DNA from 2 places in the Acidiphilium sp. genome. Region 2 is predicted to be linked to the other one. Evidence: predicted binding sites of a transcription regulator. Region 2 holds the regulator's gene; the other holds the start of a gene.

Region 1 (6,818 bases), on a different contig from region 2:
GAAATCTCACCACAACGACCGCTCACCATCAGATATTATCAAAATCCTAATGCCACACCAACCTCGCTGCGAACCACCAGAGTGACGCTCGGCGGTTCATAGAGGCTGTCATTCAACCCGGATCCGCCATAGTTGAAATGCCGCACACCGAGATCGGCGGTCAGATGTATCGCATTCCCCAAATCCCAATCGCCTCCGAGGCGCACGGCCTCCTCGCCGCTGGTGCCAAAATCTCCTGCGAAACCGGGAACCGGTGCCGAAGCCCGTCCTCCGACCACGGCCAAATCCTCCGCCATTGCCGACATCACCAGGCGGTCCGTCACAGCGGCCTCAAGTCGCGCCCCTACCCCCGCGATTGCAGCCCGATAAAATGCGCCATAACCACCACCGAAATCACGATACCAACTTTGGAATCCGGCCGTTGCAAACGGAATCAAATCGATCACCGGTGACACAACCACCGCTTTGCCCAAGCGAACCTCGAATGTATTGAATCGCGTATGATCGGTTGCATCGTAAGAGGGCAACCCGAAACCGGGGCTGCTCTGGTGATACCCATGATAAGCCAGAGGTCCGCCGGCGAAATCATAGATGACACCGGTATAAATGCCTGGAATTCCTAAAACGGGCCCCACACGCGTGACGGCCGCCGAAAATGCCGGCAGGGACCCTCGTTCCTGACCTGACGTCTTACCGAAATTTTCACGATACTGCGTACATTGCACAGCAATTCCGAGCGAAATCCGTGTTTCGGCGGCAACGATGCCAGGATTCAGTCCGACCAACGAGCCATCGGACCAGGCGACCGGGGATGCCGCCAAAAACAGCCCCGATGCAGTCGCCACTCTGAAGACCCAATTGAAACGCGACATGAAACGACCTCGTGCTGAGGTATCTAACGCATTGAATCGTTAAAAAGCGCCTAACAAACGCGGCGCACGTTTCGGAAATTCTGCTCTGTAACCGCCGTGCTACGCTTACTGTAACGTCAGGAGTGTGCCGTGCCGCATCTCGCTGGGCGAAATCAGCGCCGCAGATCCTACCCGCACCGAATGCAGCTTCCCCTCGATCTGACGCGCCCAGAATGCCAGAAAGTTGTTCAACACCGGATACCGCGGCGCGATGTCCAATTCCTGCCATACAAAACTCTGCAACACCCCCGGGTGATCCGGCAAATGATACAAAATCTCCGCAGTCGTCAGTCGATATCCTTGTAATTGTTTGCTTAAGTTCATTGAATCCCCTCGTCAAAACCGGTTGGCCGAACCACGAAGTGGCGTCCCGTCCCAATGACAATGCCATGACAACCAGGGGGTTTGGCAAGAAAATTATGCGTTATCAACGTATTAGCACTCACCGCCCGAAAGTGCTGCCGGACTTGACAAAAAACCGCCCTGGCTATAATGGATTGGCACTCTCCGGATGAGAGTGCTAGCAGCGTGTGATGCCTTTTAAGGGTCAGCGTTGTTGAGCCAGTCAATCACATACGACGCAAATCAGGAGCGATCCGATGAAATTCCGTCCCCTCCACGACCGCGTGGTCGTCCGCCGGCTGAACGCCGAGGAAAAGACCGCCGGTGGCATCATCATCCCCGACACCGCCAAGGAAAAGCCGATGGAAGGCGAAGTCATCGCCGTCGGTGCCGGCGCGCGCAATGAAGCCGGCGCCATCGTGGCGCTCGACGTCAAGGCCGGCGACCGCATCCTGTTCGGCAAATGGTCTGGCACCGAAGTGAAGCTCGACGGCGAAGAGCTGTTGATCATGAAGGAATCCGACATCATGGGCGTCATCGAAGGCACCCCGGCCGCCAAGAAAAAGGCCGCCTGAGCCTTCCCGACCTCATAATTCTCTAAAAGGAACACAATCATGGCTGCTAAAGACGTTCGTTTTTCAGCCGATGCCCGTGAGCGCATGCTCCGCGGCGTCGACGTTCTCGCCAACGCGGTTAAAGTCACGCTCGGCCCCAAAGGCCGCAACGTCGTGCTCGAAAAGAGCTTCGGCTCGCCGCGCATCACCAAGGACGGTGTCACCGTCGCGAAGGAAATCGAGCTCGCCGATCGTTTCGAAAACATGGGCGCCCAGATGGTCCGCGAAGTCGCTTCGCGCACCAACGACCTCGCCGGTGACGGCACCACCACCGCCACCGTTCTCGCCCAGGCCATCGTCCGCGAAGGCGTCAAAGCCGTCGCAGCTGGCATGAACCCGATGGATCTGAAGCGCGGCATCGACAAGGCCGTCATCGCCGTCGTCGAAGAACTGAAGAAGCGCACCAAAAAGATCAACAACCCGACCGAAACCGCCCAGGTTGGCACCATCTCCGCCAACGGCGAAGCCGAAATCGGCAAGATGATCTCCGAAGCGATGCAGAAGGTCGGCAACGAGGGTGTCATCACCGTCGAAGAAGCCAAAGGCATCCAGACCGAGCTCGATGTGGTCGAGGGCATGCAGTTCGACCGCGGGTACGTCTCGCCCTACTTCATCACCAACCCGGAAAAAATGGTCGCGGACCTGGATAACCCCTACATCCTGATCCACGAGAAAAAGCTCTCCGGCCTCCAGCCGATGCTGCCGCTGCTCGAATCCATCGTCCAGTCCGGCAAGCCCCTGCTGATCATCGCCGAAGACGTCGAAGGCGAAGCCCTCGCGACCCTGGTCGTGAACAAGCTGCGCGGCGGCCTCAAAATCGCAGCCGTCAAGGCGCCGGGCTTTGGTGATCGTCGTAAGGCGATGCTGGAAGATCTCGCGATCCTCACCGGCGGCCAGGTCATCAGCGAAGACCTCGGCATCAAGCTGGAGACCGTCACGCTCGCCATGCTCGGCCGCGCGAAGAAGGTGTTGATCGAAAAGGAAAACACCACCATCGTCGAAGGCGCCGGCAAAAAGGCCGACATCACCGGCCGCTGCAACCAGATCCGCGCACAGGTCGAGGAAACCACCTCGGACTACGACCGCGAGAAGCTGCAGGAACGCCTTGCCAAGCTCGCCGGCGGCGTCGCGGTCATCCGCGTCGGTGGCGCCTCGGAAGCCGAAGTGAAGGAGCGCAAGGATCGCGTTGACGACGCCCTGCACGCAACTCGCGCAGCCGTCGAAGAAGGCATCGTCCCTGGCGGCGGCGTCGCCCTCGCCCGCGCCTCACTGATCCTCTCCAAGGTCAAGGCCGACAACGACGATCAACGCTTCGGCATCGATATCATCCGCAAGGCCATCCTGGTCCCGATGCGCCAGATCGCCGAAAACGCAGGTGAAGACGGCGCCGTGATCTCCGGCAAAGTGCTTGACAAGGACGATTACGGCTGGGGCTTCGATGCCCAGTCCGGCGAGTTCAAGGATCTGGTCAAGGCCGGCATCATCGACCCGACCAAAGTTGTCCGCACCGCCCTGCAGGACGCCGCCTCGGTGGCCGGCCTGCTGGTTACCACGGAAGCCATGGTCGCCGAACGCCCCGAGAAGAAGGCGCCTCAGGGCGGCGGCGGCGGAATGGGCGGCATGGGCGGCATGGGCGATATGGATTTCTGATCCATCGCCTCCCGCTGATACGTCAAAAGGCCGTGGAGCAATCCACGGCCTTTCTTTTTGTCGAACCATCCCTCCCACGTTGCACCGATTTCCAAACCATGAAAAAATCGCGTCGATGGAAAAAGACCGCCTCGCCGCCTTCACCGATGGCGTCATCGCCGTCATCATCACCATCATGGTGCTCGACCTGAAACTGCCGCACGGCACCACCCTCGCCGCGCTCGCAACCGCAGCCCCAACCTTCGTCAGCTACATCCTCAGCTTCATCTACGTCGCAATCTATTGGAACAACCACCACCATTTCTTCCAGCTCGTCCCCCGCGTCACCGGCTCGATCCTCTGGGCCAATCTGCACCTGCTGTTCTGGCTGTCACTCATCCCCTTCGCCACCGCCTGGGTCGGTGCCCACCACACCGCCCCGATCCCGACCGCCCTCTACGGCGTCGCCCTGCTGTTGCCGGCCCTCGCTTGGTACGCTCTGCAAACCGCCATCATTCGCACCCAGGGCAAGACCTCTGCCCTCGCGAAGGCGCTCGGCCGCGACATCAAAGGCAAGGTCTCGCCCCTGCTGTACCTAGGCGGAATCGGGCTTGCGTTCATCGACACGGCGCTCTCCGATGCGCTCTATGCGATCGTGGCACTGCTCTGGCTGATCCCGGATCGCCGGGTTGAAGCCGCCATCTCCGCATAACGCGCTTAGAGCGTTATGCTTTCAGCCTAACGCTCTAGCTCTATATTTTTTCGAGCGATTTCATGCGATTATGCTGCCGCTGCTGCGTCAACTTAATCGCATATCGCTCTAAGCGCGGCATCGTTCTGAATGACAGGGACCGACCCCTTGATCGACTGGCAGGACCAGGACGCCACTACCCTCGCGGCGCTGATCCGCGCGGGCGACATTTCCGCCGCCGAGCTCCTCGAAGCGGCCCTCGCACGGATCGCGGCAGCGGCCGCCCGACGGCTCCTCCGGCGGGGTATCGGATTGCGGCTACCGCGCGGGGGAAAAATCCACAACCGCGGTGAAGCCCGTTTCAGTGCCAAAGACCAGGTGGCTACCGCTGGAATTCCAGGCCAGGGCGGAGACCGGGCCGTTGCCGGCGGCGGCGATCGGCAGGACGCGTTCACGCGTGATGTCCGCCACCACGACCATGCCGTCAGCATAGCCGGCGGCGACGATTTCGTTCTGTGGATGGCAGGCGATGCGCTTGACCAACGAGGCAGAGGCGGCGAGTTCGAGCGGGGCCTTGCCCATCGGGCCGCCGCCGAAAAACGGCCATAGGATGATCGCCTCGGCCCCGGCACTGGCCAACCATTTGCCAGAGCGGGTGAAGCCGAGCGATTCCGGTTTGCTCGGGTAGCCGCTCATGCGCATGTGCTGACCATCAGGCAGTTTCCAGCCGTGCAATGCATTTTCCTGCATCGCAGTGACAATGGCATCGAGATCGGGATGCAAAGCCACGCCGATGTGACTGCCCTTCCATTCCAGCACCTGCGGTTTGGCGTTCTCCGAACGGACGAACCACAGCGAGGCACCGTTGTAATGCGACGCGGCAATCCGGCGCGCCTTGGCATCGAACGCCAGCCCCGACACGGTGGACGGATGCGCCAAGGTGCGGACTACCGCCCCGGCGCTATCGATCAGATGCACATTCCGGCCGACCGCAGCGGCGCGGAGCGGGGATTTGCGATCGGGCACGGTGGCGACATGATCGACCCATTTCATCCCATAGCTTGCGATGATGCTCGGACCGGTCGCTGGATCGATGCGACGGAGATGCCCATCATCGCCGCCGGTCAGAAAACCCGCCGCATCAACGTCCGGCGTGAGCGCGAGAACCACACCATCGTGCAACGCGTGCTCGTGCCAGCGTCCGGCCGCGATGTCGCGCAGGACGACACGGCCATCGCCCAATGCGACAGCAAAATGGGTGCCAGCGCGGTTGAAACAGGCGGCTGTGACGTGAGCGTCATATTCATGGATGACGCCGCGTTTTTGCAGGAGTTCGTCGGGGGTCATTGGAGGTGGGAAAGATTAGGGGAGAAGAAGGCTTCTTTTTTGTAAAAAAGAAGCAAAAAACTTTTTTTAATTTGGGGCATGGGTGGTCTCAAGACTGGGGGCCAGATGGATGGAGGTTTTTGGGTTCGTTTTTACGGACGGGGACCGTTTGCTTTGCCTTTCTTTGCCTGTCGTTTTCATGTCGTCACGCAACGTTCGCCGGGTTGCTTGTGAAGAGGAAGCAGAGAGATTTTTTTATCTGGGACATGGGCGGTTTCACGGCTACAGGCCAGACGAATAGAAGTTTTTTGCTTCTTTTTTTCAAAAAAGAAGTGCTTCCCTGCCTTACCTGCGCGTTCTTCCTCAAGCTGCCACGCAGCTTTCGAATCCACGGCGCAGTTGTGGGCGGTTGAGATTGCGGCCGATGAAGACGATGCGGCTTTCGTGGGGTTCGTCGGGTTTCCAGGGGCGGATGAAGTCGCCGTCGGCCATCATGTGGACGGCTTGGAAGGCGAAGCGGCGGGGTTCGTCTTCGAAGGCGAGGATACCTTTGGTGCGGAGGATATCCTGGCCTTGGGTGGCGAGGATGCCGCCGATCCAGGCGTTGAATTTTTCGGCGTCGAGCGGGGTTGTAAGGGCGAGGCTGATGCTGGTCATGTGTTCGTCGTGGGTGTGGGCGTCGTCGTCGAGGAAGTCGGGGGTGGATTCGAGGATTCGGTCGAGGCTGAAGGCGTTGATGCCGAGGAGTTTATCGGCGGGGATATCGGCTTTGGTGGCGTGGTGGATTGTGGCGTAGCGGTTGATGCGGCGGATGTCGGCTTCGACGGCTGTGAGTTCGTCCTGGGTGACGAGGTCGAGTTTGTTGAGGACGATGACATCGGCGAAGGCGATCTGGTCGGTGGCTTCCTGGCTGTCGCGCAGGCGGGCGGGGAGATTTTTGGCGTCGACGACGGTGACGATGGCGTCGAGTCGGGTTTTGGATTTGACGTCTTCGTCGACGAAGAAGGTTTGGGCGACGGGGGCGGGGTTGGCGAGGCCCGTGGTTTCGACGATGATTCCGTCGAATTTGCCGCGGCGTTTCATCAGGCCGTTGATGATGCGGATGAGGTCGCCGCGCACGGTGCAGCAGATGCAGCCGTTGTTCATTTCGAAGACTTCTTCGTCGGTATCGACCACGAGGTCGTTATCGACGCCGCGTTCGCCGAATTCGTTGATGACGACGGCGTAGCGTTTGCCGTGGTGTTCGGTGAGGATGCGGTTGAGCAGGGTGGTTTTGCCGGCGCCGAGGAAGCCGGTGAGGACGGT
Region 2 (6,818 bases):
GGCGTTGCGGGCGAAGTTCGAGGGCACGCCTGAGAAGGTGATCAATCTGTTCTCCTTCATCGCCGAGGATGTGCGGCATATTCTGGCCTCGCTCGGGGTGAAACATCTGGCGGATGTGATCGGGCGGACGGATTATCTGCAACAGGTGTCGCGGGGCTCGGAGATTCTCGACGATCTGGATCTGAATGCGCTGCTCGCGCAGGCCGATCCGGGGCCGCATGCGCGCTATTGCACGCTCGAGGGCCGCAACGAAGTGCCGGAGACGCTCGATGCGCAGATGATCGCGGATGCCGGGCCGTTTTTCGAGCGCGGTGAGAAGATGCAGTTGCAATACGGTATTCGCAACACGCATCGGGCGATCGGGACGAAATTCTCGTCGCGGATCGTGCGCAGCATGAAGGGGATGGACCTGATGCCGGATCATGTGACGGTGCGCTTGCGCGGGGCGGCCGGGCAGTCGCTCGGCGCGTTCGCGGTCAAGGGGCTGAAGCTCGAAGTGTTCGGCGATGCGAACGATTATGTCGGCAAGGGGCTGTCAGGGGCGACCATTGTGGTGCGGCCGGCGCCGTCTTCCAACATGGTCAGCAACGAGAATACGATCATCGGCAATACCTGCCTGTATGGCGCGACGGCCGGGAAGTTGTTCGCCGCCGGGCGGGCGGGCGAGCGGTTTGCGGTGCGCAATTCGGGTGCGCTGACGGTAGTTGAAGGATCGGGCTCGAATGCCTGCGAATATATGACCGGCGGCACGGTGGTCATTCTCGGTGCGACCGGCGATAATTTCGGCGCGGGATTCACCGGCGGCGTTGCGTTTGTTTATGACGCCAACGATGATTTCGAACTGCGGATCAATCCGGAGACTCTGTTGTGGAATCGGGTGAGCGAGGCTTACTGGGCCGAACAATTGCAGGATCTGGTGCGCGAGCATGTGCGCGAAACCCAGAGCCGCTATGCCGAGGCGCTGTTAGCCGATTGGGATCGAACGATGCAGCGGTTCTGGATGATCGTGCCGCGGGATTATGCGAAGTTTCTGCCGGTTCCGATGCGAGACGAGCAGCGGATGCGAGTGCCGGCTGAATGACGGGATGGTTGACGGGTGAGCATAGGGGATTGATCGCCTATTGGATGTCTCGGACGATCTTTAGAGCGATATGCGATTAAGTTGACGCGACAGCGGCAACATAATCGCATGAAATCGCTCGAAAAAACATAGAGCTAGAGCGTTAAGCTGAAAGCATAACGCTCTAATGGGTCCGACGGGAACAATGCGGCGAGCACCTGGCGCAAGGCGCGACCGCGATGGCTGATGGCGGCTTTGGTTGACTTGTCCATCTCGCCGAAGGTCAGGGCAGAACCGGTGGGGATGAAAATCGGATCATACCCGAAGCCACCGCTGCCGCGTGGTGCGGCGGCAATGGTACCATGGCAAAATCCGAGATAGGTCGCGGTGTCGCCTGACGGCGCGGCGAGGCAGATGGCGCAGACAAAGGCGGCATGGTCGGTTACGCGCGTTGCCGCGATGATGTTTGCCAGGGCTTGAGGGTAACCGCCGGCCTCGATCGCGAAGCGAGCGGATCGCACACCGGGAGCACCGCCCATGGCGCTGACCGAAAGGCCGGAATCATCGGCCAACGCCCAATCGCCGGTGGCACGCGCGGCCGCGATGGCTTTGATCTGGGCGTTGCCGGCGAAATCCGGCGCGGTTTCCGCCGGTTCGGGCAAATTCAGTGCACCGGATGCCACGCAGTTCAGCCCATGCGGGGCGAGCAACAAGGCGAACTCGGCGAGTTTGCCGACATTGTGAGTGGCGATGATCAGGCGCTGGCCGCGTTCAGGCGGCATCGATCGCCGCCGTCTGTGCCGTGAATAGCGCCGCTGTACCGGTGCGGGCGAGGGCGAGCAGGGTGGCGAACGCCGCTTCGTCGAAGGTCGATTTTTCGGCGGTCGCCTGGATTTCGACGATGCCGCCGGCGGCGGTCAAGATGAAATTGGCGTCGGCTTCGGCGTTGGAATCCTCGGCGTAATCAAGATCGAGCACCGGGGTGCCTTCGTAGATGCCGCAGGAGACGGCGGCGACCTGGCCGATCAGCGGGTTGGCCTTGATGATGTTATTGGCCTGGAGTTTGCGGATGGCCAGCGCGAGAGCGACGTAGGCCCCGGTGATGGCGGCGCAGCGGGTGCCGCCGTCGGCGTTCAGCACGTCGCAATCGAGGGTGATGCTCATTTCGCCGAGTAGTTTGCGATCGACCACGGCGCGCAGGCTGCGTCCGATCAGGCGCTGGATTTCCTGGGTGCGACCCGATTGCTTGCCGCGCGCGGCTTCACGGTCACCGCGGGTGTGGGTGGCGCGGGGCAGCATCCCGTATTCGGCGGTGACCCAGCCGAGGCCGGTGTTGCGCAGAAAGCCGGGGACGCGGGATTCGACGCTGGCGGCGCACAGCACTTCGGTGCCGCCCATGCGGATGAGGGCGGAGCCTTCGGCGTGGTGGGAGAAGCCGGTGACGATTTCGACGGTGCGGAGCGCGTTGGCGGTGCGGTTGCTGGGGCGGGTCATGGAGGCTCCGTAAGGAAGGGTAAAAGGGAAGACTTCTTTTTTGAAAAAAAGAAGCAAAAAACTTCTGTTAGTCAGGTTCACGGACGTGCCGGGTGCACAGACCAGCGGATGAAAGTTTTTTGCTTCTTTTTTTCAAAAAAGAAGTGCTTGCTTCCCCTCGCCACCCGCCGCTTGATTTCCGCCCCGCGATAGCCTCTTCTGAGCAAATGGACCAGCCACCGCCGCGCAATGCACGCAGTTTTCAGTCGGGTGCGCCGATCAAGACGCCGCCGGGGCTCGATGCGCGTTCGGCCGCGGTGTTGCGCGAGATCGTCGAGCAATATGTCGAGACCGGTGAACCGGTGGGCAGCCGGACCTTGTCGCGGTTGTTGCCGATGGGGCTGTCGCCCGCGACGATCCGCAACGTGATGGCAGATTTGACCGATGCGGGATTGTTGTTTTCGCCGCATATCTCGGCGGGACGCCTGCCGACCGATCGCGGATTGCGCCTGTTCGTGGACGGGTTGCTGCATTTCGGCGAATTGTCCGATGAGGAGCGCGAGCGGATCGAGGCGGCGCTGGCGCAATCGGGGCGGTCGGTGCAGGACACCTTGACCGAGGCTTCGACCTTGCTTTCTGGGCTGTCATCGGCGGCGGGGATCGTGCTGGCGCCGAAATCGGAAGGGGCGGTCAAGCATATCGAATTCGTGCCGTTGAGTTCGGGGCGGGCGCTGGTGGTGCTGGTGTCGGCCGATGGGCAGGTGGAGAACCGGGTGATCGAGACGCCACTCGGCCTGCCGCCTTCGGCGTTGCAGGAGGCGAGCAATTATTTGAATGCGCAGCTATCGGGTCTGTCGCTGGCGGATTTGCGGGTGCGGGTGGCGGCGGACATGAAGGCGGATCGTTCGGCGCTGGATTCGATCGCGGCCGGCATTGTCGAGGCGGGGTTGGCGACCTGGTCCGGCGAGGGGCGTGGCGGTTCGTTGATCGTGCGCGGGCAGGGGCGGTTGCTCGCGGATATCGACCAGGTGGAGAAACTGGCGTCGTTGCAGCAATTGTTCGAGCGGCTGGAGGCGCAGGAGACCATGCTGAAGCTGCTTGAACTGGCGGAACGCTCGGACGGGGTGCGGATTTTCATCGGCGCCGAGAGCGGCTTGTTCGGGGCTTCGGGCATGTCGATGGTGGTCGCACCCGCGCGGAACCGCAATGATCGGATCGTCGGCGCGATCGGGGTGATCGGGCCGAGCCGGATCAATTACGGCAAGATCATTCCGGTGGTGGATTATACTGCCCGGGTGATCGGGCGGCTGCTGGGATGATTCTGTATTTCGATGATCTGAGCGTGGGACGGCAATTCGAAAGCGCCAGTACGGTGATGGATGCGGCGGCGATCAAGGCGTTCGCCGCTGAATTCGATCCGCAGCCCTTTCATCTCGACGAGGTGGCGGCCAAGGCAACGCTGTTTGGTGGCTTGGCGGCGTCGGGCTGGCATACGGCGGCGGTGACGATGCGGCTGCTGGTCGAGAGCGTGCCGGTGGCGGGCGGGATTATCGGCGCGAGTAACGAGATTGCGTGGCCGCGTCCGACCAGGCCGGGGGATGTGCTGACGGTGTTCAGCGAGGTGATGGCATTGGAGCCATCCGCTTCGCGGCCGGATCGTGGCCGGGTGGTGATGCGCAGCGAGACGCGCAACCAGCGCGGCGAGGTCGTTCAGGTGTTGACGGCGCGGCTAGTGGTGCCGCGCCGGCTGGAAACGCCTTAAATCTTGCCGGTCTCACGTTTCAGGGAATGTTTTGTTAACTTTTACCTGCTTTAACCACGAGGATATGAAAGCTCCCCGGGACAAACTCCATCTTGCCGTGGCTTTTCCCCGGCGCCGGCGGCAGGATTTTCATGATGGTGGCCGCTGAGAGATAGGCGGTCTGGGTGGCCTGGTCGAATGCCATGGTTCGGGCGCTGGGGGCGGTTTTCAAGGTCTGGACGATTTTATAACCATGCCGTCCGGCTGCGCCGATGATGGTGAGGGTACCATCGATGCTGGGGGCGAAGGCGATGTTGTAGCGCGGATCATAGCGCATGGCGTCGCAGAAGGCGGGGATGGGCAAGGTGGCGAGGATGCGGCCGTTGCGGTCGTTCACCACATCGACCGAATGGTTACGGCAGGACACGAACAGGCGGTTACGGGTACGGTCGATTGCGAGGCCGGTGGGGCCTTGGCAGCTTGGGGTTAGGTTGATCCGGCGGGTAATGGTCAGAGTGCGGGTATTGACCACGGCGATCTGGTTGGCCGATTTGAGGTTCAGATACGCGCGGCCGCGTCCGTTCACCACGATGAATTCGGGATCGGCATGAAAGGGGATGCGTCGGATGATTTTACCGGTGAACCCGTCGATCGCAAACAGGGTCTGACTTTTTTCGTTGGGGACGAAGATTCGTTGGGTCGACGGATCGTAGGCGATCGCGTCCGGCCCTGGGCCGACATTGATGGTTTTGATGGGTTTCAGGGTTTTCAGACTGAACATGGTCACGGTGCCGGCGATGCCGGCGGTGGCGAAACCGCGAGCGAGGCGTGGTGCCAGGGCGATTCCGTGGGCGCCGTCGATCGGAGCGATGGTGCTGATGAGGGTGCCGGTTGCGGTGTTGATCACCGCCACGCGATTGCCCTCGGCGGCGAAGAGGCGATTCGTGCCTGGTTCGGTGGTGAGGTAGTCCCATTTCACCGGTCCAGCGATCGGGATGCTGGCGGAGAGCGCGAACGGTGGCGCGGCGGCGGCAATCCCGGGCAGGAGAGCGATCAACGCGGCGAGGGCGAGGCGTGGAAATCGGGTCATCGGCGATCCTTGTTGGTACGGAGCGCTTGGTTTGACGGGCAGCGACGCCTGACGCAATCGGCGCAGCGTACTGTCATGAAATTGTCAAACAATCAGGGAGTTGAGCCGCGATGTTCCCACGTCAGTGGCACCGCCGCGAGATCGATGCCGATCGATCGCGCGCCGGGAGGGAGGCGAATCACGCCGGCGCCATCGGTCCAGATCGCGGTATCACCGGCAGCGCGCGGATGAAATCCGGTCTCGGCCAGGTCACCCGGGTCGAATCGCCGCCGGCCCGCGCGCAGACCGGCGATGGCGACGCCGAGTTCACGGCGGTCTTCCGATGTAGGATCAAAATCGGCCGGCACGAAGCGACGCGAGCGGAGAACCGCCCGCCCGGTGTGGACCAGCGGCAGGGTGAAGCGGCCTGCGGCATCTGTTGGAGCGGCGCGGCCATTGACCCAGAGGCGAATGGCCCGGTCGTCGCAGGTGGTGAACCCGAGTTTGAGGGCGCGGCTATGCAGGCGGGTGCGCGCCGTGCGCAGGGCCGGACCGGTGGTGACCAAAGTTGCGCATGCATCGCGGTCCCAGCGCTTTTGCCGCACCGGCCAGGAGGCGGCGATGGTGAAGCCGGCGCGATTGCCGGTATCAAGATAGGTCTCGCACGGCGCCGCTTCGGCGAGTATCACATCATGTCGCTCGAGCTCGATGTGGTGGTAGGTGACGGCGAGACAATCACGCTCCTGATAAATGGTGGCGCCGTTGATCAGCAATTTTGCCGGGATCAGAACGCCATCGAGGAAAATCGAATGATCGGGTGAGACGCGCAGTGCCCGGCGCGGTACCCCAGGGGCGAGGGCGCCGGGGGCGATGCGGATGGGTTGCACCCTGACCGGGGTGGCGTGGGCTGCGAGATCCAGAGTGCGGGAACCGACCCAGATAATGGGTTGTACTCCACCGCGCGCGGTCACCACGGCATCGCCGACCGCAAGTTGTTCGACCGGCCGGTAGCCGCCGGGGGTGAGAACGGCGGTGCCACGTGTGAAGCAAGGGGCATCGTTTGACGTGGTGTCGGTTGTGCCTGCCGCCACGATGGCACTGCCTGTGCCTGCGGCGATCACCGTGAGGCTGGGACCGGATTCGAGGGCGAAACTGCCTTCGACCAATCCGGAGTTGTTCAGGATGGTAACCATGCCGTTCGCCTGGTTGAGGCTAATGCCTGCCAGGTCAGGCAGCAACACGCTATCGCCGCCGCTAAATCCGCTGAGCGTAACGCCGGCACCCAAGAGAGGGTCGGCGAGCGATATCGTTGCGAAACCGCTGCCGAAGCTGAAGGATTGGGCGGCAACGCCATCGCCGAAACTCGCCATCGCCCCCTGTGACAATTCGATCGTGCCACCGCCGCCGATGGCACCACCGATCACGTCGATCGTGCCGCCGGTCAGTGCAACGGTGCCGATGTTCTCGAATTCGGT

Evidence for each region. Region 2 encodes HrcA, which represses chaperone genes, less so after heat shock. Its sites were predicted from a motif close to GTTNGCACTCNCNNNNNGNGAGTGCNAAC; they were not measured.
Region 1: the regulator HrcA is predicted to act here: its motif matches at 1,408-1,436, upstream of groES (co-chaperone GroES).

The regions. Positions count from the first base shown of each region.
Region 1 is NZ_JBMFGY010000007.1:22,738-29,555, reverse strand. Features, by position in the region: gene ACP5E6_RS02410 (hypothetical protein) at 39-323, opposite strand; gene ACP5E6_RS02405 (usg protein) at 978-1,235, opposite strand; gene groES (co-chaperone GroES) at 1,511-1,828, shown strand; gene groL (chaperonin GroEL) at 1,868-3,517, shown strand; gene ACP5E6_RS02390 (TMEM175 family protein) at 3,633-4,208, shown strand; gene ACP5E6_RS02385 (WD40 repeat domain-containing protein) at 4,506-5,534, opposite strand; gene ACP5E6_RS02380 (CobW family GTP-binding protein) at 5,877-6,818, opposite strand, start outside.
Region 2 is NZ_JBMFGY010000055.1:1,628-8,445, forward strand. Features, by position in the region: partial or broken gene gltB (glutamate synthase large subunit) at 1-1,081, shown strand, start outside; gene rdgB (RdgB/HAM1 family non-canonical purine NTP pyrophosphatase) at 1,216-1,842, opposite strand; gene rph (ribonuclease PH) at 1,832-2,554, opposite strand; gene hrcA (heat-inducible transcriptional repressor HrcA) at 2,761-3,852, shown strand; gene ACP5E6_RS10105 (MaoC family dehydratase) at 3,849-4,295, shown strand; gene ACP5E6_RS10110 (YncE family protein) at 4,330-5,364, opposite strand; gene ACP5E6_RS10115 (Hint domain-containing protein) at 5,457-6,818, opposite strand, start outside.